One region of the Glutamicibacter sp. FR1 genome, then DNA from elsewhere that is predicted to be linked to it. Evidence: predicted binding sites of a transcription regulator. Region 1 holds the regulator's gene; each other region holds the start of a gene.
The links. Region 1 encodes LexA, which represses DNA repair genes until DNA is damaged. Its sites were predicted from a motif close to TCGAACANNTGTTCGA; they were not measured.
Positions count from the first base shown of each region.

Region 2: uvrA (excinuclease ABC subunit UvrA) is a predicted target of LexA. The motif match lies at 991-1,006, and genes of this name have one in related genera.
Region 3: ruvA (Holliday junction branch migration protein RuvA) is a predicted target of LexA. The motif match lies at 4,756-4,771, and genes of this name have one in related genera.

Region 1 covers NZ_CP178602.1:1,081,994-1,092,142, forward strand. The annotation lists gene ACLQ8T_RS05180 (class I SAM-dependent methyltransferase) at 1-577, opposite strand, end outside; gene hflX (GTPase HflX) at 906-2,567, shown strand; gene ACLQ8T_RS05190 (ATP-dependent DNA helicase) at 2,560-4,557, shown strand; gene ACLQ8T_RS05195 (glycoside hydrolase family 76 protein) at 4,702-5,748, shown strand; gene lexA (transcriptional repressor LexA) at 5,805-6,524, opposite strand; gene ACLQ8T_RS05205 (LysM peptidoglycan-binding domain-containing protein) at 6,783-7,136, shown strand; gene ACLQ8T_RS05210 (histidinol-phosphate transaminase) at 7,217-8,323, shown strand; gene hisB (imidazoleglycerol-phosphate dehydratase HisB) at 8,346-8,966, shown strand; gene hisH (imidazole glycerol phosphate synthase subunit HisH) at 8,967-9,602, shown strand; gene ACLQ8T_RS05225 (hypothetical protein) at 9,620-9,754, shown strand; gene priA (bifunctional 1-(5-phosphoribosyl)-5-((5-phosphoribosylamino)methylideneamino)imidazole-4-carboxamide isomerase/phosphoribosylanthranilate isomerase PriA) at 9,784-10,149, shown strand, end outside.
Region 2 covers NZ_CP178602.1:2,009,893-2,020,041, reverse strand. The annotation lists gene ACLQ8T_RS09740 (hypothetical protein) at 1-802, shown strand, start outside; gene uvrA (excinuclease ABC subunit UvrA) at 1,032-3,902, shown strand; gene ACLQ8T_RS09730 (HAD hydrolase-like protein) at 3,989-4,693, shown strand; gene ACLQ8T_RS09725 (lysophospholipid acyltransferase family protein) at 4,694-5,365, shown strand; gene uvrC (excinuclease ABC subunit UvrC) at 5,369-7,312, shown strand; gene rapZ (RNase adapter RapZ) at 7,322-8,215, shown strand; gene ACLQ8T_RS09710 (gluconeogenesis factor YvcK family protein) at 8,221-9,246, shown strand; gene whiA (DNA-binding protein WhiA) at 9,274-10,149, shown strand, end outside.
Region 3 covers NZ_CP178602.1:1,833,428-1,843,576, forward strand. The annotation lists gene secF (protein translocase subunit SecF) at 1-659, opposite strand, end outside; gene secD (protein translocase subunit SecD) at 652-2,394, opposite strand; gene yajC (preprotein translocase subunit YajC) at 2,455-2,865, opposite strand; gene ruvB (Holliday junction branch migration DNA helicase RuvB) at 3,053-4,102, opposite strand; gene ruvA (Holliday junction branch migration protein RuvA) at 4,129-4,746, opposite strand; gene ruvC (crossover junction endodeoxyribonuclease RuvC) at 4,854-5,453, opposite strand; gene ACLQ8T_RS08905 (YebC/PmpR family DNA-binding transcriptional regulator) at 5,457-6,215, opposite strand; gene pdxT (pyridoxal 5'-phosphate synthase glutaminase subunit PdxT) at 6,219-6,830, opposite strand; gene ACLQ8T_RS08915 (aldo/keto reductase) at 6,989-7,822, shown strand; gene ACLQ8T_RS08920 (DUF6226 family protein) at 7,864-8,499, shown strand; gene ACLQ8T_RS08925 (CapA family protein) at 8,505-9,710, opposite strand; gene ACLQ8T_RS08930 (M3 family metallopeptidase) at 9,787-10,149, shown strand, end outside.

The sequences.
Region 1 (10,149 bases):
GGAAGGCCTTGGCGGTCGCTTCACGGGTGATCTTCCAATCCGAGGGAAGCTGCTCAATCAGCCACTTCTGCAGCGAATCGCTGCCCAGGTTCTTCTGCACCACCATCCATGCCTCGCCACCCGGGGCCAACCGCGGCAACCACAACATCAGCAGTTCATGCAGGGCATCCTTGCCGATGCGAATGGGCGGGTTCGACCAGATGGTGTCGAATTGCAGGCTCGGATCCACGGACTCAGGGGTGCCGACAACCACGTTGGACAAGCCGAGCGCCGCGGCATTCAAGCGGGCCAGGTCGATGGAACGCTCATTGACATCCACGCCGTAGACCTCGGATTGCGGGGACTGCTCGGCGGCGGCCAGGGTGATGGGCCCCCAGCCGCACCCGATATCCAGAATGCGTCCGCGAGGGGTTGGCACGTACTGCAGCAGCACCGCCGTTCCCTTGTCCAGACCGGCGGGGGAGAAGATTCCCGAGGCAGTCTGCACCTTGCGCAACGAGCCGTTGAGCTCGACTTCGATGGTGCGCCGTTCATCTGCCGAGGCCGGGCTGGCGGTGAAGTAGTGATCCGAGGTCATAGGCAAAGCTTATCGCCCGGTACGGATACCCCAAAGATCAACGTCGGCAACGTGAGCAAGGCGATATGGGCGTGAGCAGATATCACTGATAGAGTTTTCCCTATGACTTTCATTTTCGTCTAATACGTAGCCCTCTTGGTTACCCGCGGTTCCACAAGCTGGCCGCGCAGTTCCTGCGCGCCCACTTGCATGAATCAGCAGACGGCAAAGTCATTTCCCAATACCTGGCAGTTCTTCTTTCCAGAACCCCCGCACACGCCTTTGCTTACCGGTAACCATGCATTCACCTGTCTGCCCATAGACCTTTACTCCTTGCAAAGGACCACGAATGTTTGATGAACCAACCGAAACTGAACGCGCCACGTCGCAAAGTGGGGTCCACCCGCACTATTCTGGAAAGCGAAGTACTTCTAAGGAGACCATGACTAACTCCGAGTCACACGAGCACGATTCGGCATCGATGGATGATGCCCAGATCCAGGCCGCCATCGATCGAATTCTCGCAGCCGATGATGCGCAGAGCCCGCAGGTTCAGCACTTCGGCGAAGAAGAGAATTCCATTTTCGCTGGCCAGGCTACTGCACTGAACCGTTTTTCCTCAGGCCTCAGCAATTTCGACGGGGACCAGGAAGATCTGGAGGATCGCCGCGCGCTGCGTCGCGTCGCAGGCCTGTCCACGGAACTGGAAGACGTCACCGAGGTTGAATACCGCCAGCTGCGCCTGGAACGCGTCGTGCTGGCGGGCATCTGGAGCGATGGTACCGTCGCCGACGCCGAGAACTCCCTGCGCGAGCTCGCCGCCTTGGCGGAGACCGCAGGTTCCGAAGTCCTCGATGGCCTGGTGCAGCGCCGCAGCAAGCCGGACCCTTCGACCTTCCTCGGCTCGGGCAAGGCCGAAGAGCTGCGCGGAATCGTTGCGTCAACGGGTGCCGATACCGTGATTGTCGATGCAGAGCTGGCGCCATCGCAGCGCCGTGCCCTGGAAGATATCGTCAAGGTCAAGGTTATCGACCGCACCAGCCTGATCCTGGACATCTTTGCGCAGCATGCCCAATCGCGCGAGGGCAAGGCCCAGGTTGAACTGGCCCAGCTCGAATACCTGCTGCCGCGTCTTCGCGGCTGGGGCGAATCGATGTCCCGCCAGGCCGGTGGCCGCGTAGGTGCCGCCGGTGGCGGCATCGGCTCGCGTGGACCGGGTGAAACCAAGATCGAGATGGACCGCCGCCGCATTCGCGACCGCATGGCGAAGCTGCGCCGCGAGATCAAGGCCATGAAGCCTGCCCGCGAAGCCAAGCGTGCCAGCCGCAAGCGCAATGCGGTTCCAGCCGTGGCCATTGCCGGCTACACCAACGCCGGCAAGTCATCGCTGCTCAACCGCTTGACCAACGCCGGGGTGCTGGTGGAGAACGCGCTGTTCGCTACCCTGGATCCAACCGTCCGCCAGTCGGCGACCGAGGACGGGTTGACCTACACGCTGGCCGATACCGTCGGCTTCGTATCCAACCTCCCGACCCAGCTGGTGGAAGCCTTCCGATCCACGCTGGAGGAAATCGCCGATTCGGATCTCATCCTGCACGTCGTTGACGGGTCCCACCCTGATCCCGAAGGGCAGATCCAAGCCGTGCGCACCGTGCTCGGCGAAGTCGACGCGTTGAACATTCCAGAGATCATCGTGGTCAACAAGGCCGATGTGGCTGACCCGTTCGTTATCGAACGCATCCGCAACCGGGAATCCAACACCGTGGTCGTCTCCGCGCACACCGGTGAAGGCATCCAGGAGCTGCTCGAAAAGATCAGCTCATCGATTCCACGCCCCGGCATCCAGCTTGAGGTGCTCATTCCCTACAACCGCGGGGATTTGATCGCCAAGCTGCACCAGAGCGAATCAGAGATCTTGGAAAGCGAACACCTGGAGGAGGGCACCCGGATGATCGTCAAGGTGCGCGATTCCCTAGCTGCAGAGTTGGAGACCTTCAACCTTCATGGATAAGCAAGAGCAGGCCCTGGGGCTCCTGGAGGCCGCGGTCACTTCCATGGGCGGTGCCATGCGCACCGGCCAGCAGGAAATGGTCAAGCATGTGGTCAGTGCGCTGGAAGATGAAAAGCACTTGCTGGTGCAGGCAGGCACCGGCACCGGCAAGTCGATGGGCTACCTGATTCCGGCATTGGCCCACGCGCAGACCAGCGCCAAGCCGGTGATCGTCTCCACCGCGACCTTGGCGCTGCAATCGCAGATTGTCGGCCGTGACGTGCCGCGGTTGCTCGAATCGCTCAAGGGCAAGCTCTCGCGCCCGATGGATGTGGCCCTGCTCAAGGGACGCTCGAACTACCTGTGTCAGTACAAGCTCGGCGGCGGGTACCCGGATGACGAAGGCACGCTTTTCTCGATGGATGAGCCGGCAGCTCCTGCCGGCACCACCTATTCGCCGTTGGCCAGCGAGGTCATGAAGCTGCGCGAATGGGCTGAAGAGACCGAGACCGGTGACCGCGATGAGCTGGTGCCCGGGGTCAGCGACAAGGCGTGGAAGCAGGTCTCGGTTTCGGCCATGGAGTGCTTGGGGTCGCAGAAGTGCCCGATGGCGGATGAATGCTTCTCGGAGATGGCTCGCGCCCGTGCCGGGGAAGCGGACGTGGTCATTACAAACCACGCCCTGCTGGCGGTATCGGCCTTCGAGGGGCTTTCGGTCCTCCCGGACTTCGAAGTCGCGATCATCGATGAGGCCCACGAACTGCAGGACCGCGTGACCAGTTCGGTTTCCGGGGCGCTCTCCGCACGCATGGTGCTCACCGCGGCTGGCGGCGCCAAGCGCCATTGCGGAGTGAACGTGGACGAGATGGTCAAGGCGGCGAACCGCCTGGAAAAGTCGTTGACCGGCGTGCCCACGGGGCTGCTGGAACATGGCCTGCGCGAAGACATGGGCATCGCCCTGAACGACATCGTGGAACAGGCCCGGCTGGCGTTGGCGCTGTCCAAGCCCGAAGCCAATGCACCGGCTGACGGCGGGCGACAGACCGCCCGCTCCCAGCTGCAGTCGGTGATGGACGATGCGATTCGCATGCTCGAATCCGAAGAGCGCCGCGAGGTGCTGTACACCACCCGTCCGCGGGAGTTTGTCGAAGGCCGGGGATACGTCGAAGCTGACGAGACCCAGCCAGCCACGTTGAACGTTGCCCCGTTGTCCGTTGCCGGCAAGCTGCGCGAAGGGCTGTTCGATGGGCGCACGGTCGTCTTGACCAGCGCTACCTTGGCTATCGGTTCGCAGTTCGATTCGGTCGCAGGCTCGCTGGGCTTGATGGGCGCCGGGGCTCCGTCCTGGACTGGCGTGGACGTCGGCAGTCCCTTCGACTACCCGAAGCAGGGCATCCTGTACGTAGCCAAGCATCTGCCCAAGCCGGGCCGCCAACTGGCTGCGGAGACGCTGGATGAGATCGAGGATCTCATCAAGGCCTCCGGCGGCGGTGCACTGGCTCTGTTCACTTCGAAGCGCTCCGCCGAAGAAGCGGCAAGCATCTTGCGCGAACGCCTGGACGTGGACATCCTGTGCCAGGGCGAGGGCAGCATGAAGTCGCTGGTCGAGCAGTTCAGCAGCGAACGTGACACCTGCCTGTTCGGAACCATGACCCTGTGGCAGGGCGTTGACGTGCCAGGAGATTCCTGCCGACTGGTCATCATCGACAAGATCCCGTTCCCGCGCCCGGACGATCCGATCTCCAAAGCCCGTTCCGAAGACGTGGCCAAGCATGGCGGCAACGGCTTCATGCAGGTGGCCGCCACCCATGCGGCGATTCGCCTGGCCCAGGGCGCTGGACGCCTGATCCGTTCGGTCGGGGACAAGGGCGTGGTGGCGATCCTCGATTCGCGCATGGCCACTGCACGGTACGGCAGCTTCTTGAAAGCAACCCTGCCGCCGATGTGGCCGACTGTCGACAAGAAGGTCATTGCCGGTGTTCTCCAGCGTTTGAACCCGGACGGTAAATAGCCGAATCATGGAGCATGAACTTGAGCTGTCCTTGGACTGAGGGCAGCTCAAGTTCTTTATGCCCTATCTGCAGGATGCTCGGCGATGCACTAAGGTCTGTGACAAGAACTGATGCCGCGTGAATCGAAAGGCACCATGGAGTCCATGCAAGAATTGGCACACCAAGCCGCCATCGACACCCATCAGCGTTTCGGGCGTCGCCTCTTGCGGCTGCCCGGAACCTGGATTGGGCAAAGCTACAGCAGGGCGCACCGGTTGCGCGACGGAAGCATGCTCAGCGATCTCAATGGCTGCGCGCACCCGTTGTCGGAGTGGAACTATTGGTGGCAGGCGCATTATCTGGATGCCATCATTGATGACGGCCACTCCTATCTGGCCGCAGGCGACGCGGAATCGGCGCGTGCCGAGCTGGCCCGGGCCAATCATCTGTTGCGTGGCATTCGAATTCGCAACTTCGGGATGCTGCCCAACTACTTCTTCGACGATATGGCGTGGCTTGCCTTGGCTAGCGGCCGTCTGGCGCAGTTCACGCTGGCCGTGACGGGAGAAGGAAACCACGCTGCTCAGACTGCAATGCGGGTGCTGGGAGAACAGCTTCAAGCTGGCATGGACGAGGTGCTGGGCGGCGGCCTGTACTGGTCGAAAAAACGGGATTTCAAGAATACGCCGGCCAATGCGCCGGCGGCCCTGTTCTTCGGCCGAACCGGCCAGGAGGACACCGCACGGCAGGTCCTCCAATGGCTGGAGAAGAACCTGTTCAGCGCCGAGCGTGGGCTGTATCTGGACGGGCTGCGGTTGACCAGCCAGGGGCACACGATGGAGCCAGCGGTCTATACCTATAACCAGGGCACGGTGCTAGGCGCGTTGCTTGAGCTTGGCGAGCCGGCCGATCTGGCTCACGCCCAGGTGCTGATCGATGCGACCACGCACTCGCTGTCTTCCGCTGCCGGAGTACTCGCGTTCAACCGCGGGGGAGACGGGAATCTTTTTGCCGGAATCCTGTGCCGGTATCTGGCTCTCGCCGCGAAAGATCACCGCTTGGAAGCACCAAGCAGGGAGCAGGCCAAGGATCTGGTCAAGGCAACTGCAGGCCATCTGACCGACCAGGAACCACGCCGGCTCTCGGCGGCAGTCCAGCGCTGGATGATCTTCGCCGCGGCCGCCCAGATCGAGCTTGAGGCCGGCGACTAGCTGATTAAACGAAAATTGCGCTGGTGCCAAGCACCAGCGCAATATCCACACGAAATCTAGAGTGAGCGCATGACCGAGACGACCCGTCCCATGATCTTTGCTGCATCACCCAAAATCGGTTCGTAGCGCGAGTTCTGCGGAAGCAGCCAGGTATGCCCATCACGCTGCCGGAAGGTCTTGACGGTCGCTTCCTCGTCCAGCAGGGCTGCGACGATGTCGCCGTTGTCTGCCGTCTGCTGTCGGCGGACAACTACCCAGTCGCCGTCGCAAATCGCGGCGTCAACCATTGAATCGCCGGACACCTTGAGCATGAACAGTTCGCCGTGGCCCACGAGCTGACGAGGCAACGAGAAAACATCCTCGACGGACTGTTCTGCCAGGATCGGACCGCCAGCAGCAATACGGCCAACCAGCGGAACCATGGTGGTGTCAGCAGAAGTGCTCAGTTCAATGATCTTGGCGTCTTCGCTGGCAGCCGGCTCGACCGGCTCCGAGGCCTCGGCCTTTTCGGCATCGTCGGACAATTGCAGTGGCAGCAGGATTTCCATCGCGCGCGGACGGCGTGGGTCTCGACGGATATAGCCGAGCTTTTCCAACTGGCTCAACTGGTGGGTCACGCTCGACAGACTCTTGAGTCCGACAGCGTCGCCAATCTCACGCATCGATGGCGGATAACCGTTCTTGCCGATAGACCGCTGGATCGTCTCCAGGATCTTCTTTTGGCGAATCGTCAGCGAACGTGCATTCGATCGGGGAGTGCGTTGTGATGCTGACATGAGATTTTGCCTTCCCTAGCAATCATTCGAAAGTTTGCGTGTCCAAACTGTCGGAGCTAGATGGTGAGATGTTTTCATTGCTCGTCTACTTCGAAATCTTAGTAGATAAGCGAGCTTCTTTCAAAGATTTGTTCGAAAACTTCTGGACAAGTTCCGCGAACCTCTGTTAGAACAGATGTACGAGGTTCGAACAAGTTTTCGAATCCGTACTTTCGAATAAAAATTCGCATCACTTGAATTTCTTGAGGAGACAACGTCATGGCTACCGTCGCACTTGACTCAGATCAGACCCAAGCGCCGCTGAAAATCCGCATCAACCGCCGCGGTTGGGCTGTGCTGGTGGGGATGCCCGTTTTCGCACTCACGATCGCTGCTGCTTTCTTCTTCTCCATGTTCGCCTCTGACGCGCATGCCGCGGCAGAAGATCCTGCTGGGGTTGGAACCATCGATGTCACCGTGATCCCCGGGGATACGCTATGGAGTTTGGCTCGCGACTATGCCACCGGTTACGACGTGACGTCCGCAGTTGGCCACATCGCGGAGCTCAACGCCTTGGACGGCAGCGAAATCCAGGTTGGAGATACCTTGTCGATTCCGGTCCTTGCCGGTTAGCTTCCCCCGCTGGCTAGAGTTTGTTACCTGCAGCCGTAGCGGATTCACTGGCGGGCTCGCTGCGCACGTAGACTTGATGCGTGAATGACCGCAGTGAACTTTTGAGTCAGCTGCCCTTGCGTGAGAATCTCCGCGGGCTATCCCCTTATGGCGCACCGCAAATTGACGTGCCGATCCAGTTGAACGTCAACGAGAACACCCATCCGTTGCCACCGGTAGTCGTAGACGCCATTGCCCAGGAAGTGGCCAAGGCAGCGGCAACTCTGAATCGCTATCCCGACCGCGAGTTCACCGAGCTTCGTGAACTTCTTGCCGATTACCTCGGCCACTCGCTCACCAAGGAGAACATCTGGGCCGCGAACGGTTCGAATGAAATCCTGCAGCAGATCCTGCAAGCCTTCGGCGGTCCAGGCCGTACCGTGATGAGCTTCGGCCCCACCTACTCCATGTACCCGCTGTTGGCCAGTGGTACTGATACCACCTATATCGCCGGTGAACGCGCCGAGGATTTCACCCTGTCCGCCGAATCTGCAGCCGCGCAGGTCCGCGAGCACAAGCCGAATATCGTGTTCCTGTGCTCGCCGAACAACCCCACCGGCACCGCCCTTGGCCTTGATGTCATCACGGCCGTGTACGAAGCCATGAGCGAGCACAACGGCATGGTGATCGTTGACGAGGCGTACGCCGAATTCTCCTTGGCCAGCACCAAGTCCGCACTGAGTCTGCTTGAAGGCCGCCAGCGATTGATCGTCTCGCGCACCATGTCCAAGGCATTCGGCCTGGCCGGCGCACGCGTCGGCTACCTGGCCGCCGCGCCAGAGGTCACCGATGCCATCCGCTTGGTGCGGCTGCCGTACCACCTGTCGGCCGTGACCCAGGCAACGGCGATCGCCGCCTTGAAGAACATCGAGTTGCTGCTGGCGCAGGTCGAAGACATCAAGTCCCAGCGTGACCGCATCGTCGCGCGCTTGAAGGAACTGGGCCTGAAGCCATCGGTCTCCGACTCCAACTTCGTCTTCTTCGGTGGCGTCGAAGACCCCCACGCTATTTGGGAAGGCCTGTTGGAAGCCGGCATCATCATCCGCGACAATGGAATTCCGGGGACCTTGCGTGTTACGGCCGGAACCGAATCAGAAACCACAGCCTTCTTGGAACGACTTGCCGAACTGCTCGGCTCGCAGAAGTAATCAAAGACAAGCGAAGGAAGACATGTCTGCCGAATTGATTGGCGCACGTCGCGCCCGCATGGAACGCGTGACCAGCGAATCGTCCGTATTCGTTGAATTGGATCTCGATGGAACCGGAGTCTCGGAGATCAGCACCTCGGTGCCGTTCTATGACCACATGCTGACTGCGCTCTCCAAGCATTCGCTCATCGACCTCACCGTGCGTGCTACCGGCGATACCCACATCGATGTCCACCACACCGTTGAGGACACCGCGATCACCATCGGCGAAGTGCTGCGCGTGGCGCTGGGCAACAAGGCAGGCATCCGCCGCTTCGGCACCTCCTACGCTCCGCTGGACGAGGCGCTGTCCCGTTCAGTCGTCGATGTCTCGGGCCGGCCATACCTCGTGCACTCCGGCGAGCCTGCTGGCCAGGAATACCACTTGATCGGCGGACACTTCACCGGCTCGATGACCCGCCACGTCTTCGAAGCCATCACCTTCCACGCACAGATCTGCGCTCACATCGAGGTGCTCTCGGGCCGCGACCCGCACCACATTGTCGAAGCGCAATTCAAGTCCTTCGCCCGCGCCTTGCGCGAAGCCGTAGAGCGCGATGAGCGCATGGGCGACAAGATCCCATCCACGAAGGGTGCCCTGTAAGTGGAGAAGAAAACAGTAGTTGTCCTGGACTACGGTTCAGGCAACGTCCGTTCCGCCGTGCGCGCCTTGGAAGCCGCCGGCGCCGAGGTGGAACTGACCGCAGACCCGAAGAAGATCGTGGCTGCCGACGGACTGGTAGTCCCGGGAGTCGGCGCCTACGCCTCGGTCATGGAGCAGTTGACCGCAACCGGTTCCCTGCGCTGGATCGGCCGCCGCATCGCCGGTGGCCTGCCCGTCTTGGGGATCTGCGTGGGCCACCAGGTCTTCTTTGAAGAAGGCGTGGAGCACGGGGTGAAAACCGAAGGCATCGGCGAATGGCCGGGCAAGGTTGAACGCCTCCAGTCGGATGTCATTCCGCACATGGGCTGGAACACGGTGCGCCCGCCGGAAGGATCCAAGCTTTTCGCAGGCATCGAGGACGAGCGATTCTACTTCGTGCACTCCTACGCTGTGCAGAAGTGGGAATTCGACGTCACCCAGCCGGCGATGACCCCGCCGCAGGTGACCTGGTCGACGCACGGGACGCCATTCGTGGCCGCCGTCGAAAACGGCCCGCTCTCGGCAGTCCAGTTCCACCCGGAGAAGTCCGGCGACGCTGGCGCACAGCTGCTGCGCAACTGGTTGGGGACACTCTAGGCATGTGGAGCCTCATCTTGGGTGTTATCGGGGCCTTCCTGATCGGCGGGGCCATTTCGCTGAAGAACCAGAAGGCCCATATTTCATGGATCATCGCGCTCTGGGTGCTTGCAGGCATTAGCCTGATCGCAGCCTGGGCCCTGACCTACTAACCACTTTTTACTTCTTCACTAAGGACATCATGAGCGAGCAACCAATCCTCGAACTCCTGCCTGCGGTAGATATCGCCGGCGGCCAGGCAGTGCGCCTGGTCCAAGGCGAAGCCGGTTCCGAGACCGGATACGGCGACCCGCTGGAAGCTGCGCTTTCCTGGCAGAACGCCGGGGCCGAATGGCTGCACCTGGTCGACCTGGACGCAGCCTTCGACCGCGGAAGCAATGTCGAGATCGTCCAGCGCATTGCCAAGGAACTGAACATCAAGGTCGAGCTCTCCGGCGGCATCCGCGACGACGCCTCCCTGGAACGTGCACTGGAATTCGGCGCTACCCGCGTCAACCTCGGTACCGCCGCACTGGAAAACCCGGAATGGACGAAGCAGGCCATCGCC
Region 2 (10,149 bases), 930 kb from region 1:
AGGCTGGGCTTGGGAGACCTTCGACGGGGAACAAAGTACATTGGTGGGCTCCGGCAATCGCACCTTCTACCAGTTTGAACTCGGCGGGGGGGATTTCGAGTGGGATATGGCAACGGATTCCATGCTGGTGGGGCTTGACCCGCAGACCGGCGATGGCCGTTGGTCGTTGCCCGGCGCGGATTACTCCTGCTTGGGCATCCTCGATCTGTACGGCGTTCACACCGATAGCACCCTGGTGACCTGCCAGATCAATTCCGGTACTGCCGAGGTCAATGCCCAAGATGATGGCACTGCCAAGCTCGGCGGCATCAAGAACTTCGAGGGAAATTTCGTCGGCATCGATGTCCACAGCGGCAAGAAAAAGTGGAGCTTCCCCATGCCGGATATGGCCGACAATGAACTGGTGAAGAAACTGCGCTTGCAGCAGCAATTCCTGGCCGGTGACAAGTCAGTGGTCTTGCCGCTAGCCGAAGGCGCGCAGGTCGTCGACATCGACAGCGGGAAAGCCGTCGGCATCGAGCAAGGGTTGGGGCAGACCGTGTTGTGCACCATGGAACTTGAAGGTGTCGACGTGCAACGCTCGGGCAATGACAAGGACACCGCGAACCTGTTGCCGGCAACGACAGTCCAGTCCTGCGACCGCGACACTCGCAAAAAGAGCGATCAATTGCCGTTGTTCGCCGAATTCCAGCGGGCCGGCTACCAGGAAGGCGCCACCGTGGTCCTGGAAGGCGAAAAGGGCTTGACCGCTTACACCATGCCGTCTGCCACCGATCCAGCCCCGGAATCCGTCGATAAGTAGAGTCCACGGCGCTGTGCTTGGGGTGCCGAATGGAGGCGGCGGACTGCCCGCGAGCGAACAGCCCAGCAGTCATTCGCGGGCAGTACCTTGTTGGCAGTCCAGCGCTTGGACTTGTTTTGGCGCTGGCCTGGCGCGCTCTCCGAGCGCCGGATCAGCGGTTTGCAGATTTAACTGTGAGTTGCATCCATTCGTACATGTATTCGAAGCAGTTTTCGATTAGTATTGCTTCGTGGCTATTACTGCAGAGAGCAAAAGAACAGATCTGACTCGCCTGGTCGTCAAGGGGGCCCGCGAGCACAACCTGAAGAACGTGGACATTGATCTGCCGCGTGACGCGATGATCGTCTTCACCGGCCTGTCCGGTTCGGGCAAATCCTCCTTGGCCTTCGACACCATCTTCGCCGAAGGCCAGCGCCGCTACGTCGAATCGCTCTCAGCCTACGCCCGCATGTTCCTCGGCCAGGTGGACAAGCCGGATGTGGATTTCATCGAGGGCCTGTCGCCAGCGGTGTCCATCGACCAGAAGTCGACCAGCCGCAACCCGCGCTCCACCGTGGGCACGATTACCGAAGTGTACGACTACATGCGCCTGCTCTGGGCGCGTGTGGGCCGTGCGCATTGCCCGATCTGCCACGAACCGATCTCCAAGCAGACGCCGCAGCAGATCGTCGACCAGCTGATGGAGCTTCCGGAGAAGACCCGTTTCCAGATCCTCGCCCCGGTGGTGCGCTCGCGCAAGGGCGAATTCGTCGACCTGTTCGCCGAGCTTTCCTCCAAGGGCTTCGCCCGTGCCCGGGTGGACGGTGAAACCATCCAGCTGAACGATCCGCCAAAGCTGGCCAAGCAGGTCAAGCACACCATCGAGGTGGTGGTGGACCGCCTGGCCATCAAGGAAGACGCCCGCCAGCGCCTGACCGACTCCATCGAAACCGCCCTGGGCATTGCCGAAGGCCGCGTGCTGGCCGACTTCGTCGACCTGGACGCGGATGACCCCAAGCGCGTGCGCGCGTTCTCCGAGAACCTGGCCTGCCCCAATGAGCACCCGCTGGCCATCGATGAGATCGAACCGCGCACATTCTCCTTCAATAACCCGTTCGGTGCCTGCTCGGCCTGCTCCGGCATCGGCACCAAGCTGGAAGTCGACGAGCACCTGATCGTACCGGACACCGAGGTCACCCTGGCCGAGGGCGCGATCGCCCCATGGTCGCTGGGCAAGGCCACCACCGAATACTGGAACCGGCTGATCGAGGGCCTGGGCAATGAGCTCGGCTTCACCATGGACACCCGCTGGCAGGACCTGCCGGCCGCCGCCCGCGAAGCGATCCTCAACGGCAAGGACCACAAGGTGGTCGTGCAGTACAAGAACCGCTTCGGCCGCGAACGCAAGTACTCCACCGGCTTCGAGGGCGTCATCTCCTATGTGCACCGCAAGCACCAGGAGACCGAATCCGACCACGCGCGCGACCGCTACGAGCAGTACATGCGCCAGATCCCGTGCCCTACCTGCGGCGGCGCGCGACTGAACCCGGCATCGCTCTCGGTCCTGGTGGGCGGGCGCTCCATCGCCGAGGTCTCCGCCATGGACCTGCGCAGTGCCGCGGAATTCCTCTCCTCGATCGAGCTCAGCGCACGCGAGGCGCAGATCGCCGCGCAGGTGCTCAAGGAAATCGACGCGCGCATGAAGTTCCTGCTGGACGTCGGGCTGGAATACCTGACCCTGGAACGCGCCGCCGGCACCCTGTCAGGCGGCGAGGCGCAGCGCATCCGCCTGGCCACTCAGATCGGCTCCGGCTTGGTGGGCGTGCTCTACGTCCTGGACGAGCCGTCCATCGGCCTGCACCAGCGCGACAACCGCCGGCTCATCGACACCCTGCTGCACCTGCGTTCGCTGGGCAACACGCTGATCGTGGTGGAGCACGACGAGGACACCATCGCCGAAGCCGACTGGATCGTGGATATCGGCCCGGGCGCCGGCGAGCACGGTGGCGAAGTGGTGCATTCCGGTTCCTTGGAAGACCTGAAGCAGAACACGAAGTCGCTGACCGGCGACTACCTTTCGGGCCGCAAGCAGATCGACATTCCGGCCAAGCGCCGCAAGGTCGACAAGGACCGCAAGCTCAAGGTGGTCGGAGCCAGCGAGAACAACCTGCAGAACATCTCGGTCGAATTCCCCCTGGGCGTGCTGACCGCGGTGACCGGCGTGTCCGGATCGGGCAAGTCCACCCTGGTCAACGACATCCTCTACAAGGTGCTGGCCAATAAGCTCAATGGTGCCAAGCAGGTGCCGGGCCGGCACACCCGTGTACAGGGCCTGGAGCACCTGGACAAGGTGGTCCACGTGGACCAATCGCCGATCGGCCGTACCCCGCGATCGAACCCTGCCACCTACACGGGCGTTTTCGACCACATCCGCAAGCTGTTCGCAGAGACCAATGAGGCGAAGCTGCGCGGATACCAGCCGGGCCGCTTCTCCTTCAACGTCAAGGGCGGGCGCTGCGAGTCCTGCTCGGGCGATGGCACGCTGAAGATCGAGATGAACTTCCTGCCCGACGTGTACGTGCCGTGCGAGGTTTGCCATGGCGCCCGCTACAACCGCGAGACCCTGCAGGTGCTGTACAAGGGCAAGAACATTGCCGACGTGCTGGACATGCCGATTGCCGAAGGCGCCGAATTCTTCAGCGCGTTCACCCCGATCGCCCGCCACCTGCGCACGCTCGTGGACGTGGGCCTGGGCTATGTGCGCCTGGGGCAGCCGGCCACCACGCTCTCGGGCGGCGAAGCTCAGCGCGTGAAGCTCGCTGCCGAGCTTCAGAAGCGGTCCAATGGCCGCTCGATCTACGTCCTGGATGAGCCGACCACCGGCCTGCACTTCGAAGATATCCGCAAGCTGCTCAAGGTGCTGCAGGGGCTGGTCGACAAGGGCAATACCGTGCTGACCATCGAGCACAACCTGGATGTGATCAAGTCGGCGGACTGGGTGATCGACTTGGGTCCGGAAGGCGGTTCGGGCGGTGGCACGATTTTGGCCACTGGCACCCCGGAGAAGGTGGCCAAGGTGGCCGATTCGCACACCGGAAAGTTCCTCGCCGAGATCCTGTAATGCCTCGCAGAGAATGTTCGACATATGCAATTTCAGTTATGGATTGCTAACCCGCGTCCGCTTCATGGGAAGATGGCTAGGTGAATATGTCGGTAACAAGTGTGCTCTTTGATCTGGATGGGACCCTCGTGGACCCTGCCGGTGCCATCACTTCGGGTATCCGCCACGCGGTGACCTCCCATGGTTTGGCCGATCCGGGCGAAGCCCGGGTCGAGGCGCTGGTGGGCCCGCCCCTGCAAATCGGCTTGCGTACGCTCGACGGGGTCACCGACGATAACATCGGCTCCATCATTGCCGCCTACCGCGCCCGGTATGCGGATACGGGCATGGCCGAATCGGTGATCTACCCGGGCATGGTGCCGCTTTTGGACGCATTGCGATCGGCCGGGATCCACGTCGCGGTGACCACGGCCAAGCCGATCAACATCGCGCGCCAGCTCATCGCCCGAAAAGGGCTGGATGAGCATCTCGACGCGATTCACGGCAATGCGGATGAACACGGGAGCATGGGTTCGAGCAAGACGCACATCGTCGCCAAGGCTTTGGAACACGGCCAGCTGGACCCGGAGCGCAGCGTCGTGGTGGGGGACCGTCACTACGATTGGGATGCCGCCCGCGAGAATTCGGTGGCATCCATCGGTGTCGCCTGGGGCTTTGCCCAGGGCGATGAACTGCAGCAGGCGGACGCCATAGCCGTGACCGCCCGGGATCTGGCCGTGCTGCTGCTCGGCGCGGAACGGGCAAACACCATTAACTTCGACGAAGACTTCATGCAGGAAGGTGCAAAGTAGATGAGCATCTACACCATGACCCGTTCGTCGATTCGGGGCATCATCCACGGCGTCTGCCGTGCGGAAGTGACCGGGCTGGAGAACGTCCCGAAAGAAGGCGGCTTCATTGTCGCCTCCAACCACCTGTCTTTTTTCGACTCCCTGATCATCCAGGCGCTGACCCCGCGCGACGTGGCGTTCTTCGCGAAGGCTGAATACTTCACCACTCCTGGCCTGAAGGGCAAGATGATGAAGACCTTCTTCGAATCCGTGGGATCCATCCCGGTGCAGCGTGGCGAGCAGGCGGCCTCCGTGGCGGCGCTCGACTCGCTGGTGGAAATCATCGAGGGCGGCTCAGGCATCGGAATCTACCCGGAAGGCACCCGTTCGCGCGACGGCAAGCTTTACCGGGGACGCACCGGCGTGGGCTGGCTGGCGCTGACCACCGGTGTGCCAGTGGTCCCGGTCGGGCTGATCGGCACGGAGAAGTTGCAGCCTGCTGGCTCCAAGGGCTTCAAGCCCGCCAAATTCCAGATCCACTATGGCGAGCCGCTGTACTTCGACCAGCTGGGACGCAAGCACCCGTTGCCGCAGCGCCGCCAGGCCACAGACCGGATAGTGGATGCGATCGCCGAACTGTCCGGCCAGGAACGCGTCGATTCCTACAACCAGCTGCCGCCGGACGCGAAATAGGCCATGGCTGATCCGGCAAGCTACCGTCCGAAGACCTCGGACATCCCCACGAAACCGGGCGTGTACCGTTTCCGCGACGAACACGGCCGGGTCATCTACGTCGGCAAAGCCAAGGTCCTGCGCAACCGCTTGACCTCATACTTCGCCAACCCAGATCGGCTCACGCCCAAAACCCGGGCGATGGTCTTCACCGCCGGGTCTGTGGAATGGACCGTGGTGGGGTCCGAGCTGGAAGCGCTGCAGCTGGAGTATTCCTGGATCAAGGAATACAACCCCCGGTTCAATATCGTTTTCCGCGACGACAAGACCTACCCGTACCTGGCTGTCACGCTCAATGAGAAGTACCCGCGCGCCCTGGTGATGCGCGGTGACAAGCGCAAGGGCGTGAAGTATTTCGGCCCGTTCTATCCGGCCAAGGCCATCCGCGAAACCCTCGATACGCTGCTGCGGGTCTTTCCCGTGCGCAGCTGCGCACCCGGCGTGTTCAAGCGTGCCGAAGCCTCGGGCCGTCCGTGCCTCTTGGGCTACATCGACAAGTGCTCAGCTCCCTGCGTCGGACGGATCAGCGAGGAAGACCATCGCCAACTGGCCGATGACCTCTGCACCTTCATGGGCGGCGAGGCGACCAAGTTCACCAAGGCGCTGACCGTGAAGATGCAGGAAGCCGTCGCGGAGCTCGAATACGAGAAGGCCGCCCGCTATCGCGATGACATCGCTGCCTTGAACCGGGTCTTCGAACGCAACGCAGTGGTCCTTGACGACCGGACCGAAGCCGACATCTTCGGCATCCATGGCGATGAGCTGGAAGCCGCCGTGCAGGTCTTCCATGTCCGCGACGGCCGCATCCGCTCGCAGCGCGGCTGGGTCGTTGAAAAAGTCGCAGATACCACCGACGCAGAATTCGTCGAGCAGCTGCTCACCCAGATTTACGCCGATCACGCAGACCGGATTCCCAAGGAAATCCTGGTTCCGGCACTGCCTGAAGACATCGAGGATGTCACCACCTGGCTTACCGAGCTGCGCGGATCCAAGGTCTCCCTGCGCGTCGCCCAGCGGGGCGATAAGGCGGCTTTGGCAACTACCGTTGTGGAGAACGCGGAACAAGCGCTGCGTCTGCACAAATCGAAGCGCGCAAGCGATATCACCACGCGATCGCTGGCCATGCAGGAACTGCAGGATGCCCTGGGAGCAGAGCAGGCGCTGCTGCGCATCGAATGCTATGACGCGTCGCATACCCAGGGAACTAACGTGGTCGCTTCCATGGTGGTCTTCGAGGACGGTCTTCCGAAGAAGAGCGAGTACCGCAAGTTCTCCATCACCGGGGACGCCGCACGCGACGATACCGCCAGCATGTACGACGTGATCTACCGCCGCTTCAGCCGCTACCTGAAGGAAAAGGTCGACCCGACGAGCTTCGCCACCGGGCAAGTGGATGAAGCCACCGGCGAGCAGGAAAAGAAGAAATTCTCCTACCCGCCTTCCCTGGTGGTCGTCGATGGCGGCCCGCCGCAGGTGGCCGCCGCGCAAAAGGCCATGGACGATCTGGGAATCGATGATATTCCCGTCGTCGGCCTGGCCAAGCGCCTGGAGGAACTGTGGCTGCCGGATGATCCGTTCCCGGTGATCCTGCCGCGAGCTTCCGCCTCGCTGTATCTGGTCCAGCGGCTTCGTGACGAGGCCCACCGTTTCGCGATCACCTTCCATCGGGCCAAGCGGGCCAAATCGATGATCGCTTCCGATCTGGATGCCATCCCGGGCCTGGGCAAGGCCAAGCAGGCCGCCCTGCGCAAGCACTTCGGGTCGATGAAGAAGATCCGGGCCGCAAGCGTCGCCGAACTGATGGAAGTGCCCGGCGTCGGTGAAAAACTTGCTACTTCCATCAAAGAGTCCCTAGAAGACGCTTCATTAACCGGTGTGAATATGACTACCGGCGAAATTGTCGACTAGCCTTGTGATATGACCGCTGAGTATGAAGCAGTAAAACCCCCTGAGTCCGAACTCGTGATCGTGACAGGCATGTCAGGTGCCGGTCGCACCACCGTCGCGCATGCTCTGGAAGACCAGGGCTGGTACGTGGTGGAGAACCTTCCACCGGCCATGCTCGGACCCCTGACCGAGATGATGAGCCGCTCGCAGGGTTCCATTCCGAAGATGGCTGTCGTGATGGACGTGCGCTCCAAGGAAATGTTCCCGGAGATCCGCGACGCGTTGGCGAACCTGACGGCCAGCGGAGTGAAATTCCGGCTGGTCTACCTGGATGCCAGCGACGAGGTGCTGATTCGCCGCTTCGAGCAGGGACGCCGGCCGCACCCGCTGCAGAACGACGGCCGCATCGTCGACGGCATCAAGCGCGAACGTGGAATCACCGACCAATTGCGCGAAGCCGCCGAAATCATCCTGGACTCCACGACCATGTCGGTGCACGACTTGGCGCGTGCAGTCAATGAGCTGTTCAGCGAATCCGGGCCGATCATCCTGCGCATCAACGTCATGAGCTTCGGCTTCAAGTACGGCCTGCCGGCAGACGCCAACTACGTGGCAGACGTCCGCTTCATTCCCAACCCCCACTGGGTTCCTGAACTGCGCCCGCAGACGGGCAAGGACAAGGAAGTCTCGGACTATGTCCTCAGCCAGGAAGGAACCAGCGAGTTCATCACGAACTACCTGAAGGCGCTTGAACCAGTCTTCGAGGGCTACCGCCGCGAGAACAAGCATTACGCGACCATCGCGGTGGGCTGCACCGGCGGCAAGCACCGTTCGGTGGCAACCACCATCGAGCTTGGCCGGCGGCTGGCACAGTTCCCGAACGTACGGGTGAACATCAGCCACCGAGATCTGGGGCGTGAGTAGGAGCCATGGCCTTTGCCACAGGTCCGATCCCGATCCAGGGACTGACGCGAAGCGATGATTACCGCAACCCATCGGTGGTTGCCTTGGGCGGGGGGCATGGCTTGTCCTCCTCGCTTTCTGCCCTGCGCCGCCTGACTACCGACCTCACCGCCATCGTTACGGTGGCCGATGACGGCGGCAGCTCCGGGCGCCTTCGGGGCTCGTTCGATGTGCTGCCCCCGGGCGACTTGCGCATGGCCTTGGCTGCGCTGTGCGATGACAACGACTGGGGTCGGACCTGGCGCGATGTCATGCAGTACCGCTTCGAATCGACCGAAAACATCGAAGAGCCCTTGAACGGCCATGCCGTTGGCAACCTGCTGATCCTTGCTCTCTGGGAGTTGCTCGACAACCCGGTAGCTGGACTGCGCTGGGCCGGGGCGCTGCTCGGCGCCCGCGGCCAGGTCCTGCCGATGAGCACCGTTCCGTTGTCCATCCATGGCGAGGTACTCGAATCGGACCCGGTGAACGACACCTTGGTGCGCCGCCGCATCGATGGGCAGGCCAAGCTGGCTCGCGCCGGTTCTGGCGGACTGGTCACCAATGTCTATCTGGAACCATCCAATGCGCCGGCCTGCTCCGAAGCGCTGGAATCCATCGATCTGGCGGACTGGGTGATTCTTGGTCCCGGATCCTGGTACACCTCGGTGCTGCCGCATCTGCTGCTGCCAGATATGCGCCAAGCTCTGGCATCGACAACAGCCAAGAAGCTGCTGACCATGAATCTGGCCTTCGACACCGCCGAGACCGCCGGGATGGATGCCGCCGCGCACTTGGAGGTGCTGGTCCGCTACGCACCCGAGATCAAGTTCGATGCGATTATCGCCGACGAATCCAAGATTCGTAACAAAGAGCGATTTGAGCTGGCAGCGCAAAAACTCGGCGCGCGGGTCTTTTTTAGTACAGTAGGAGTATCTGACGGTCGTGCCGTGCATGACCCGTTGCGACTAGCGGCGGCCTATCATGAGGTGTTTACCGCGATCGGATCTTAGGAAGATCCAAGTAAGGGAGTTTGATTCATGGCATTGACGGCTTCCGTCAAAGACGAGCTGTCGCGGGTAGAGATTCGCAAGCCGTCGGTCCGCAAGGCCGAGGTTTCGACCATGCTGCGCTTCAGCGGCGGACTGCATATTGTCTCCGGACGAATTGTCATTGAAGCAGAAGTGGATCTGGCAGCAACCGCCCGGCGGTTGAAGATCGCTATTGGCGAGCTGTACGGGCACGATGCCGAGATCGTAATGGTTTCCGGTTCTGGCATCCGCAAGGGGAGCCGCTACATCGTGCGCGTGTCCACGGATGGAGAAGTGCTGGCCCGCCAGACTGGCCTGCTTGATCAGCGCGGCCGGCCGGTACGCGGCCTGCCCTCGGTCATCGTCAACGGTTCCACCGCCGACGCCGAAGCGGTATGGCGTGGCGCATTCCTGTCCCATGGTTCGCTGACCGAACCCGGACGCAGTTCCGCATTGGAAATTACCTGCCCTGGACCGGAAGCAGCATTGGCCCTGGTCGGTGCGGCTCGCCGCCTGGGTCTAACGGTCAAGGCCCGCGAGGTGCGCGGCGTTGACCGCGTAGTGATCCGTGATGGCGATGCCATCGCCCAGCTGCTCACCCGCATGGGCGCCCACGATGCGCTGATGGTCTGGGAAGAACGCCGCATGCGCAAGGAAGTGCGCGCCACCGCCAACCGCCTGGCGAACTTCGACGACGCCAACCTGCGGCGCAGTGCCCAGGCGGCGGTCGCTGCCGGGGCGCGCGTCGAGCGTGCGCTGGGAATCTTGGGCGACGAGGTTCCAGAGCACCTGCGCTATGCGGGGCTGCTGCGCCTGGAGCACAAGCAAGCCTCCTTGGATGAGCTCGGCCGCATGGCCGAACCGCCAATGACCAAGGACGCCATC
Region 3 (10,149 bases), 750 kb from region 1:
CGGACCTTGTCGAAAACCACCACGGTGTCATACAGCGAGTAGCTCAGGATGGTCAGGAAGCCGATGATCGCGCTCGGCGTGATTTCGAAACCGGTCAGCGAGTAGATGCCCGCAGTCACGATCACCACTGCCATCAGGCCGACGATCGCTGCCAGCGACATCTTCCAGGTGCGGAAGTAGGCTGCCATCAGCAAGCCCACCAGGACTACGAAGACGACCAGGCCAAACAGTGCCTGGCGTGAAACGTCTTCGCCCCAGGTCGGGCCGATGAAGTTGCTGGTGACTTCGTCGCTGCTGACGCCGTAGTTCTTCGCGAGCTGATCGGCAATGGCCAGGGTCTGGTCATCGCTCAAACGCTCGGTCTGCACGCGCATGGTGCCCGGAGCAATATTGGTCACCGTTGCCTCAGATCCCGAAGCCACCGAGCTGACTGTCTCTTCGCCAATCGAGATATCCGTGTTCTGCACATCCGAAACGGTGAATTCAGAACCGCCGCGGAAGTCGATACCAAGATTGAAGCCGCCCTTGACCACCGGGATCAGGATGGACAGGATCACCAGGATGCCGGCGATCAGGAACCACAAGCGGTGCTTGGAGGTGAACGGGTAGGAACGCTTGCCGGTGTAGAGCTCGTTGCCCCAAGTGACTAGCTTATTCATTGTTCTCCTCCTGGGCCTTGGCCTGCGTGCTGCCAGACGCGTTCGAGCCAGCGGACTGCTCGGCCTGTGCGCGGCGGCGTTCGGCAATGGTCATGCGCTTCGATGCCTCAGTCGATGCCTTCGCATTCTTCTTGCCGCGATTTGCCGCAACATTCTCATCGAAGCGGCGAACCTTGCCCGCGCCCTGGTACAGCGGCTTGACGCCAAGCAACGATGGATCCATGCCCGACATCGGGTGGCCGTTGGCGAAGAACTTGGTGCGTGCCAGCAGCACCAAGGTCGGGTGGGTCAGGCCGTACACGACGATGAGGTCGATGATGGCGGTCAGGCCCAGGGTGAAGGCGAAGCCTCGTACGTTGCCCACGGCAACGATGTAGAGCACTATTGCGGCCAGCACGTTCACTGCCTTGGATGCCAGAATGGTGCGCTTGGCGCGCTTCCAGCCGATATCCACGGCGCTTGCCAGCGGCCTGCCTTCGCGCAGCTCATCGCGCACGCGCTCGAAGTACACGATGAACGAGTCGGCGATGAGGCCGATTGCAACGATCAGGCCGGCGACGCCTGCCAGCGACAGGCGGTAATTCATGCCCCAGCCCAGCAGCACCAGCGCCAGATAGGCGAGCACGCCGGAAACCAGCAGCGACGCGATGGTCACCAAGCCCAGAGCCCGGTACTGGAACAGCGAATAGATGAAGACCAGAACCAGGCCGATGATGCCGGCGATGAGGCCAGCGGTCAGCTGGTCAGCACCCAGAGTTGCGGAAACCTGGCGCTCGGACTGGATGTCGAAGCTGATTGGCAGTGCGCCGTACTTCAGCTGCTCGGCCAACGCCTGCGAGCTATCCTGGGTGAAGCCGCCGGAGATCTGCGGGCGGCCATCGGAAATCACTGCATTGGTGGTTGGCGCCGAAATGGTTTCGCCATCAAGCACGATAGCGAACTGGTTCTGCGACCCCTGCAGGGCAATCAGACGCTGGGTGGTATCGGCGAAGAGCTTGGTGCCTTCGGCGTCGAACTCGATAACGACGACCCATTCGCCGGTCACCGATCCATTGACGCCGCGGGCCAACTGGGCGTAGGCGTCCTTGATCATGTCACCGGAGATTTCCTGCGGGCCAAGGATGTACTTGACACCCATCTCGCGGTCGCAGGAGATCATTGGCTTGTCTGGGTCGGCGGCTTCGCCACCGCGATCCTTGAGTTCTGCCCCGCAGTCGTAGCCTTCGAACTCCTGGAACAGCTCTGGGGTGATCCAGTTGGTATCCGATGGATTCTCCGGCTTGCCGCTAGGCTTTGGCAGGTCTTCCTTGGGGGTCCGGTCTTCCTTCGGAGTGGCCGCGAAGCCACCGGTGATCAGCACCGGGCGGAATTCCATGTTGGCCGAGGCCTGGATCAAATCGCGGGTGGTCTGGTCCGGGGTACCGGGCATCGATACCACGACGTTGCGTCCGGACTGGGTGGTGATTTCCGATTCGGTGACACCGGAACCGTCCACGCGCTGGCGGATGATCTCCACCGCTTGGTCCAGCTGCTCTTGGTTGATCGCCTCGTCGCCCTGGACCCGAGGGGCCAGGATCATCTCGGTGCCGCCTTCGAGGTCGAGGGCCAGCTTCGGCCCCCATCCGGTTTTGCCGTTCACCGCACCACCCACCAACACTCCGGTTGCGATGATGAAGACGACCAGCAACCACAGCAACGCTTTGCGCGCCTGTTTAACAGGTCTGATTGATGACATCTAATGTGCTTTCTGATTCGGGTGGCTTGGCCTTCAGGCCACCGCTATGCTGCCCGGGACTTAGGCGTTTCGCTCGTCCTTGCCCTCGTCGTTCAAGCGACGCAGGGACTCTTCCGGGGTTTCGGTTGCGTTGGAGGGTGCTGCTGGTTCGTCGGCAGCGGCCGGGGCTGCCGCATCCTTGTCCAGGAAGGTGGCGATGGCCTGGCGGTGCAGGGTCAGCACCACGCCTGGCGAAACCTCAACCTGTACGCGATCCTCTGCGTCTACACCGACGACGGTGCCGAAGATGCCCGAGTTGGTCATCACCTTGGCGCCTGGCACGGTGTTGTTCTTCAGCTTCTCCTGCTGGGCGGCCTGCTTCTTGCGGCCGCGGAACATCATGAAGATCAGCACTGCAAACAGGGCGACCATCAGGATCAGCGAAGGGTTGAAGCCGCCACCAGCGGCCTGTGCGATTACGAGAGGATTCACGTATGTACCTGCTAACGATTCGTTGCGATTTGATCTGGAGTTCTGGGATGCCGCTGCGCCATTTTCTGGCGCGAAACAGCAAAGACGCCCCACCTTACCCTGAAATGGGCACAGGTCGGGCGTCTTTAGTCTAATGGGTCACGGTGAACCGGCAGGCCATTTACGCGGGCAGTGAAGTAATGCTTGCCTAATCCTCATCGTTTTCATAGCTTTGCGCACTGGCGAAGATGGCATCCTTGGGCATGGCCAAGCCCAGATGCTCCCAGGCCCCGGGCATGGCGATACGTCCTCGAGGAGTCCGGCCCATCAATCCTTCGCGCACCAGGTATGGCTCGGCGACGGTTTCGACGGTCTCGGTTTCTTCACCCACGGCAATAGCCAGGGTCGACAGGCCCACCGGTCCCCCGCCGAATTTCGTGCACAATGCTTCCAGCACACCGCGGTCCAGGCGATCCAGTCCACGCGCATCGACCTCGTACATGTCCAGGGCGGCAGCCGCAGCCTTGGCATCGATCTCTTCGAGCTTGTGCACCAGGGCCCAGTCGCGCACCCGGCGCAGCAGGCGGTTGGCGATACGCGGGGTGCCGCGGGAGCGCCCTGCGATCTCGGTGAACGCAGCTGAGGTCACGCTCAGATCCAGCATCATGGCCGAACGGCGCAGTACCAGCTCGAGTTCCTTGACCGCGTAGAACTCCAGGTGCCCGGTGAAGCCGAAGCGGTCGCGCAGCGGCCCGGGCAGCAGGCCCGCGCGCGTGGTGGCCCCGACGAGCGTGAAGGGCGGCAGCTCCAGGGGAATCGCGGTAGCGCCAGCTCCCTTGCCGACGACGATGTCTACGCGGAAGTCTTCCATTGCCATGTAGAGCATTTCCTCGGCGGGCCGGGACATGCGGTGGATTTCATCGAGGAACAGCACCTCGCCCTCGGTCAGCGAGGAGAGGATCGCAGCCAGGTCGCCGGCGTGCTGGATGGCCGGGCCGGATGAGATGCGCAATGGCGCGTTCATCTCAGCGGCGATAATCATCGACAAGGTGGTCTTGCCCAGCCCTGGCGGACCCGAGAGCAGTACGTGGTCCGCGGTGCGTTCGCGGATCTTGGCCGCTTCGAGCACCAGCGAGAGCTGCTGGCGCACCCGGGACTGGCCGACGAAGTCGTCAAGGTTCCGCGGGCGCAGGGCAGCTTCGATGACCCGTTCTTCGGGTTCGCTGCCGGCGTTCGTGAGCCCGGTGGAGTCATTCATGAAAAGTCGATCCTCTCGCAGACCGCTTAGACGCGGGTTCCGCTGGACATACTGCGCAGCGCGGCACGCAGGATTTCAGCGACGTTGCCTGTGGCTACGACATCCGGATCGGCCTTGGACAGCGATTTCAGGGTGCTCGTTGCATCCTTTTCGCTCCAGCCCAGTCCGGTCAGCGCCTCGATCACCTGCGGTTCCCAGACGCTGGCGGTATCGCCGCCGGACACCGGCGCAACAGGCGCGCCCGTCGGGACCAGCTTGCCGTTCAGTTCCAGCACGATCCGACTGGCGCCCTTGGGGCCAATGCCGGACACCTTGGTGAATGCGGCGGTGTCCTTCGTGTTCGCCGCGATGCGCACTTCTTCAGGAGAATGCACGGCCAGGATGGCCAGTCCGGTGCGCGGCCCGATGCCCGATACGGAGATCAGAACCTCGAAGACATCGCGCTCCTCAGCGGTGGCGAAGCCGAAAAGGGTCATCGAGTCCTCGCGCACCACCATGGAGGTGAAGACTGTTGCCTTGCGCCCTTGATGCAGGCCGGACAGCGTTCCGGGGGTGGCGTTGACCAGCATTCCGAAGCCGTTAACGTCAATCACCGCGGTGTTCAGGGCTACCGCCTGTACGGTGCCGGTCAATGAGCTGATCATGCCACTCCTTGGGATGTATGTTCGATCGAACCCAGTTTATCGAAGATACCTACGAATATCGATCCGCCGTGTTTCCCGGTGGGTCGAGGTTATTTCCCGGCCGCCGACTAGCGGCGCACCGCGCGCCGCTTGGCTGAAGCTTCGGCGGCGATCCATGCCTGCTGCGCACCTGTCAGCTGCGAGGACCCGCCGGCATGCACTGCAGAGGCCGAGGCGTTCGAGCCAGTGGCCGCACCGCGCCAGCCATGGGTGATCGCCAGGGCCACCGCGTCAGCGGCGTCGGCTGGCTTTGGCGGTTCATCAAGCCGGCAGATCTTGGCAATCATCTTGCCGATCGCCGCCTTGGTCGCTTGGCCGGAACCGGTCACCGCTGCCTTGACCTCCGTCGGTGTATGCAGCGCGACGGGGATGCCGCGTCGTGCCGCTGCGGTGATCACCACGCCGGTGACCTGGGCGGTGCCGATCACCGTGGAGACGTTCGCCGAAGCGAACACGCGTTCCAGGGCGAGCACGTCGGGCTGATGCTGGTCCAGCCACGCCTCGATCGCGTTGGCGATCGTCAAGAGCCGGGCATCGAGCGGGGTGCCCGGCGGGGTGCCGGCGACGGTGACGTCCACCAGCGAAACTTGCCTGTTTGCAGCGACGTCGACCACTGCAAGACCGCAACGGGTCAGGCCGGGGTCGACGCCGACAACACGTAAGGCCAAGCCCTACTGCTCTTCGTCCAATGCGGCGCGAACCTCATCGGAGAGATCTGCGTTGGTGTAGATGCCCTGGACGTCGTCCAGTTCTTCCAGCGCGTCGTAGAGCTTCAGGAATTTGCGGGCTCCGTCGACATCCAGGTCCACCTTCATCGACGGCAGGAATTCCATTTCGTCGGATTCGTAGGCGATATCGTTCTCGTCCAGCGCCGCTGCGACCGCGCGCAGGTCCGAAGGATCGCACACGATGGCGAAGTTCTCGTCCTCGTCCAGGATCTCGTCAGCACCGGCATCCAGCACGATCATCAGCAGGTCGTCTTCGGTCAGCTCACCCTTGGGCAGGCGCACGACGCCCTGGCGGTTGAACAGGTAGGCCACCGATCCCGGGTCGGCGACGGTGCCGCCATTGCGGGTGATGCCCACGCGAACCTCGGAGGCAGCGCGGTTCTTGTTGTCGGTCAGGCACTCGATCAGCAGCGCCGAGCCCTGCGGGCCGCGTGCTTCGTAGATGATCTCGGTGTAGTCGACGACCTCACCGGTCAGGCCAGCGCCACGCTTGATCGCGCGGTCGATGTTGTTGATCGGCACGGAGTTCTTCTTGGCCTTGCTGACGGCAAGTTCCAGCGCCGGGTTGCCGGACAAGTCGGCTCCGCCGGCACGGGCTGCAACTTCAATGCCCTTGATGAACTTGGCGAAGGCCTTGGCGCGCTTGGCGTCGATCGCCGCCTTCTTGTGCTTGGTAGTTGCCCATTTGGAGTGGCCTGACATGCTTTAAGCGTCTCCTCGCGTGAGATTGATGAAAAATTGATGGATAGCCGTGCTGCCGGTGACTTCCGGGTGAAAGCTGGTTGCCAACAATTTTCCCTGGCGTACTGCAACAATTCTACCCTGTCCGTCATTCGGCCCGGCTTGAACGGTGCTGATCACCTCGACGTCCGGGCCGATTTGCACGGCTTCCGGGGCGCGGATGAACACCGCTTCGAGAGTGTCCCCGTTGAAGTCCAGCTGGTGCTCGAACGAGTCGACCTGGCGCCCGAAGGCATTGCGCTTCACCGTCATGTCGATGCCGCCGAAGCTTTGCTGGACCGCGCCATCCCGCGCGATTGCAGGATTCTCAATGCGATCGGCCAGCATGATCATTCCAGCGCAGGAGCCGTAGACCGGCATCCCTTCGGCAATGCGATCCTTGATGGGATCGGCCAACCCGTAGTTACGGGAGAGCCGGTCAATTACGGAAGACTCGCCGCCGGGTAGCACCAGCGCGTCGACCTGCGCCAAATCCTCGACTGTACGCACCATTTGCGCACGTTGCCCAAGCCGTTCAAAAGAGGCCAGATGTTCGCGGAAATCCCCTTGCAGCGCGAGGACGCCTATTTTCGGCATGGTTGTAACCTTCATGGTGTTCGGTGGCTGGCGGCACGGAAATGCGCCGAAACAACGTTAAACCCATGGATGCCCTGCGCCGGTTTTGTTTCCCGGTGTGTCGTGAATTCTTCGATGCAACCTCCCGGCAGCCCGTGAAGCTTGGTAGCTTCGGGAACGTGATTGCTGATATTTCTTCCTTCGAACTTGCCGGTGGCGTGAGCATGCCTTCCGTTGGCTTGGGCACGTGGCCCATGCGCGGCCAGGAGGCGGTCACCGCGGTTCGTTCGGCCCTTGACGTCGGCTATCGCCGCGTGGACACGGCGGAGAACTATGAGAACGAGGACGCCGTCGGCCAGGCCTTGGCGCAGAGCAGGCTTGACCGCGATGAATTCTTCGTGACGACGAAGTTCAACAAGAAGTGGCATTCGGCCCAGGGAGTGCGCCAGGCGTTAGAGAATTCCCTGGCCCGCCTCGGCCTTGATTATGTGGACCTGTTCCTGATCCACTGGCCAAACCCGCAGCAGGACACCTACGTCGAAGCTTTCACGGAGCTGGTAATGCTCGTAGACGAAGGGAAAATGCGAGCTGCCGGAGTCTCGAACTTCAAGCCATACCAGTTGCAGAACATCCTGGAAGCAGGCCACAGGCCGGCGCTGAACCAGATCCAGGTGGATCCGGAGCGTCAAAGCGCCGAATGGCAAGCTTTCAATACGGAGCATGGCGTGCGGACCGAAGCCTATTCCCCATTGGGACGGCAGAAGTCCGACTTCCTTTCACATCCGACTCTGGCACAAATTTCCGGGGCGCATGGGAAGAGCAGCGCGCAGGTGACGCTCCGCTGGCATGTCCAGTCCGGGCGTGCGGCCGCACCGAAATCGGCCGATCCCCAGCGGCAGCGCGAGAACTTGGATATTTTCGATTTCCACCTCACGCAGGCAGAAATGGCCGCCATCGATGCCATGGATACCGGAGCCGGCCCCTTCACCGATTCGGACGAATTCGGGCATTAGGCCCTTACTGCCATGGTTTGACGCAACAGGAGGAACCGAGCATGCTCAGGGGCTACAAGCGGCCAGACATTAAATTCGCGGAGTACGTCGACGAGCTCGATACCCCAATCCCCTATGGCGAGCGTTGGAATGGGGAGCCGGATAGTGAAAGTTATTCGGTGACCGAACATCCGGAACGTTTTGCTCCCGTGCAGCAGGTAGCCCGGGCGTTGCTGAGCTGGATGCAGGAGCAATTCGAGGTGCGCTGCTTCGATGATCTCGGACTGGCCGCCGAACTGCGGATTCCGCCGGACACCGTGGTGAGTTCTGTCCGGATCCTTCCGGTGAATTCGCGCTGCGCTCCATTGGGCATGATCCTTACGACCTTTCCCGGGGTGCATCTGGAGCTCGGTGCGCTTTACCACGCGGTTTTCCCGACCTGCGGTTGCGACGCCTGCGATGAACACGTTCCCGAGATGATCGAGGAACTGGAAGCCCAGGTGGGGGCAGCCGTGTCCGGCGCGTTTCGCGAGTCCTTGGATATCGGCGCTGGCCGCCTCGTGCATCGTTTCGTTGCCAAGGAGACGGGATTCAGTGAGCAATCCGGCGGCCTCGATGACATATCGCCGGCCCAGCTGGCCAAAGCGCAAGCGATTCTGCCTCCAAACGGTGCATGGGAAGCGTGGCCCAGACGCTAGCTAGCTCAGTCCAGCGTCCACGCCTGCAGTCCATCCTCAAAGGCGCCATAGGCATTCACGGTGGCTTCACTGCGCTTCAGGGACGCTTGCCCATCAGCTTCCGGAACGCATCCATCAGCGTTGAAGACTTGGCACCACGCTACCGGCCCGTTCGACAACTGGTGCGGAACCCACCGCAAGTTGCTGACCTCCCATTCGCCAGGTTCGTCCTGGGTGAATGTTGCCTTCACGCTGATGCCTTCGCGGTTGAGAATGGTCGGCGTTGCATGCTTGGCCACAGAGTTTCCCAAACCGTAGACGATCCAGGTTCCGTCGTGCTTCTCAATGGGCAGGACCGAGTGGGTGTGGTGCATGTAGATGAAATCGAAGACGCCAGATTCTGCCAGGGCCTGGCCGAGTTTTCTTTGCGAGGCGGTCGGCTCGGTGGTGTATTCAGCTCCATCGTGCACGGCTGCCACCACGATGTCCGCTCCGGACTTGCGCGTTTCCCTGCCCCGGGTAATCAGCTCCTGCGCATCCACTCCGGTATCGACCTGCCAGTGAGCTGCTTCCGGCAGTCCGTTAAGCGAGTAAGTGCTGGTTACTACCCCGAGCTTCACCCCGTTTGTTTCCAGGATGGACGGTTTTTCGGAGTCCTTTTCGTTGCGGTAGGAGCCTGTCGCAAACAGCCCATTGGACTCCAGCGCATCGAGTGTTCGTTCGACTCCGGCCGTACCGGCATCGACCGTGTGATTGGTGGCAGTGGTGCATCCGTCGTAGCCAATGGCTTCGAGATCGGTGAGGATTTGTTCCGGGACGGTGAACCGCGGATACCCGGAATACGGAGGGATACCAATTGGTGTCTCCAGATTGCAAAGCGCGACATCTGCGTCCTGGACATAGGGGGCCAGGCCCGCCAGCAATGGGCTGAAATCGTAGTCCTCGCCATTGCCCGATTGTGCGCCAGCTGCCTTCTCGGCTTCATCCAATAGCTGAGGATGCAGCAAGACGTCTCCGGTGACCATCAGCGAGAGTTCTTCGGGACTCGACGGTGCGGCAGAGCTATCCTCCGTGGTTGGACTTGAAGCCGGATCCGATGAGGACTGAACGGAAGACTGCGGGGTTGCTGGTTCTTGATTGCTGCTCGGGATTGCAGAGCAGCCGCCAATCAGCAATGCGGCCATCAGCGTTGAACCAAGTGGAAGTAATGCGGACGGAGCACGTTGGGGCATGCATCGAGCCTAGCTCAGCTGGGCATGCGGGGTGTAAATGCAAGCTGAATCACTTTTTCCATGAAAACCTAGGCCTATGCAAAACCCTCTTCTGACTCCCAGCACCAGGCCCTACCAATGGCCAGCATTCGACCAGCTCACTGCTGAGCACTACCTGGAGGCGACCCGGATCGGCGCAGCCGAGCAGCGCGAAGAGCTGCAGCGCATAGTCGACGATACGCAGGAACCCACATTCGAGAACACATTCCTCGCTTTGGAAGCCAGCGGGCAGACCCTGCGCCGTGCGTTGATGACGTACTTCTCCGTGATTTCTGCCCATGGGACGGAAGATCTGCGGGCGATTCAATCAGAGATTTCATCGATCTGGTCCGAGCAGGAAGATGAGATCTACCTGAACCAAACCTTGTATTCGCGTTTACAAGCCTTGGATTGTGCGAGC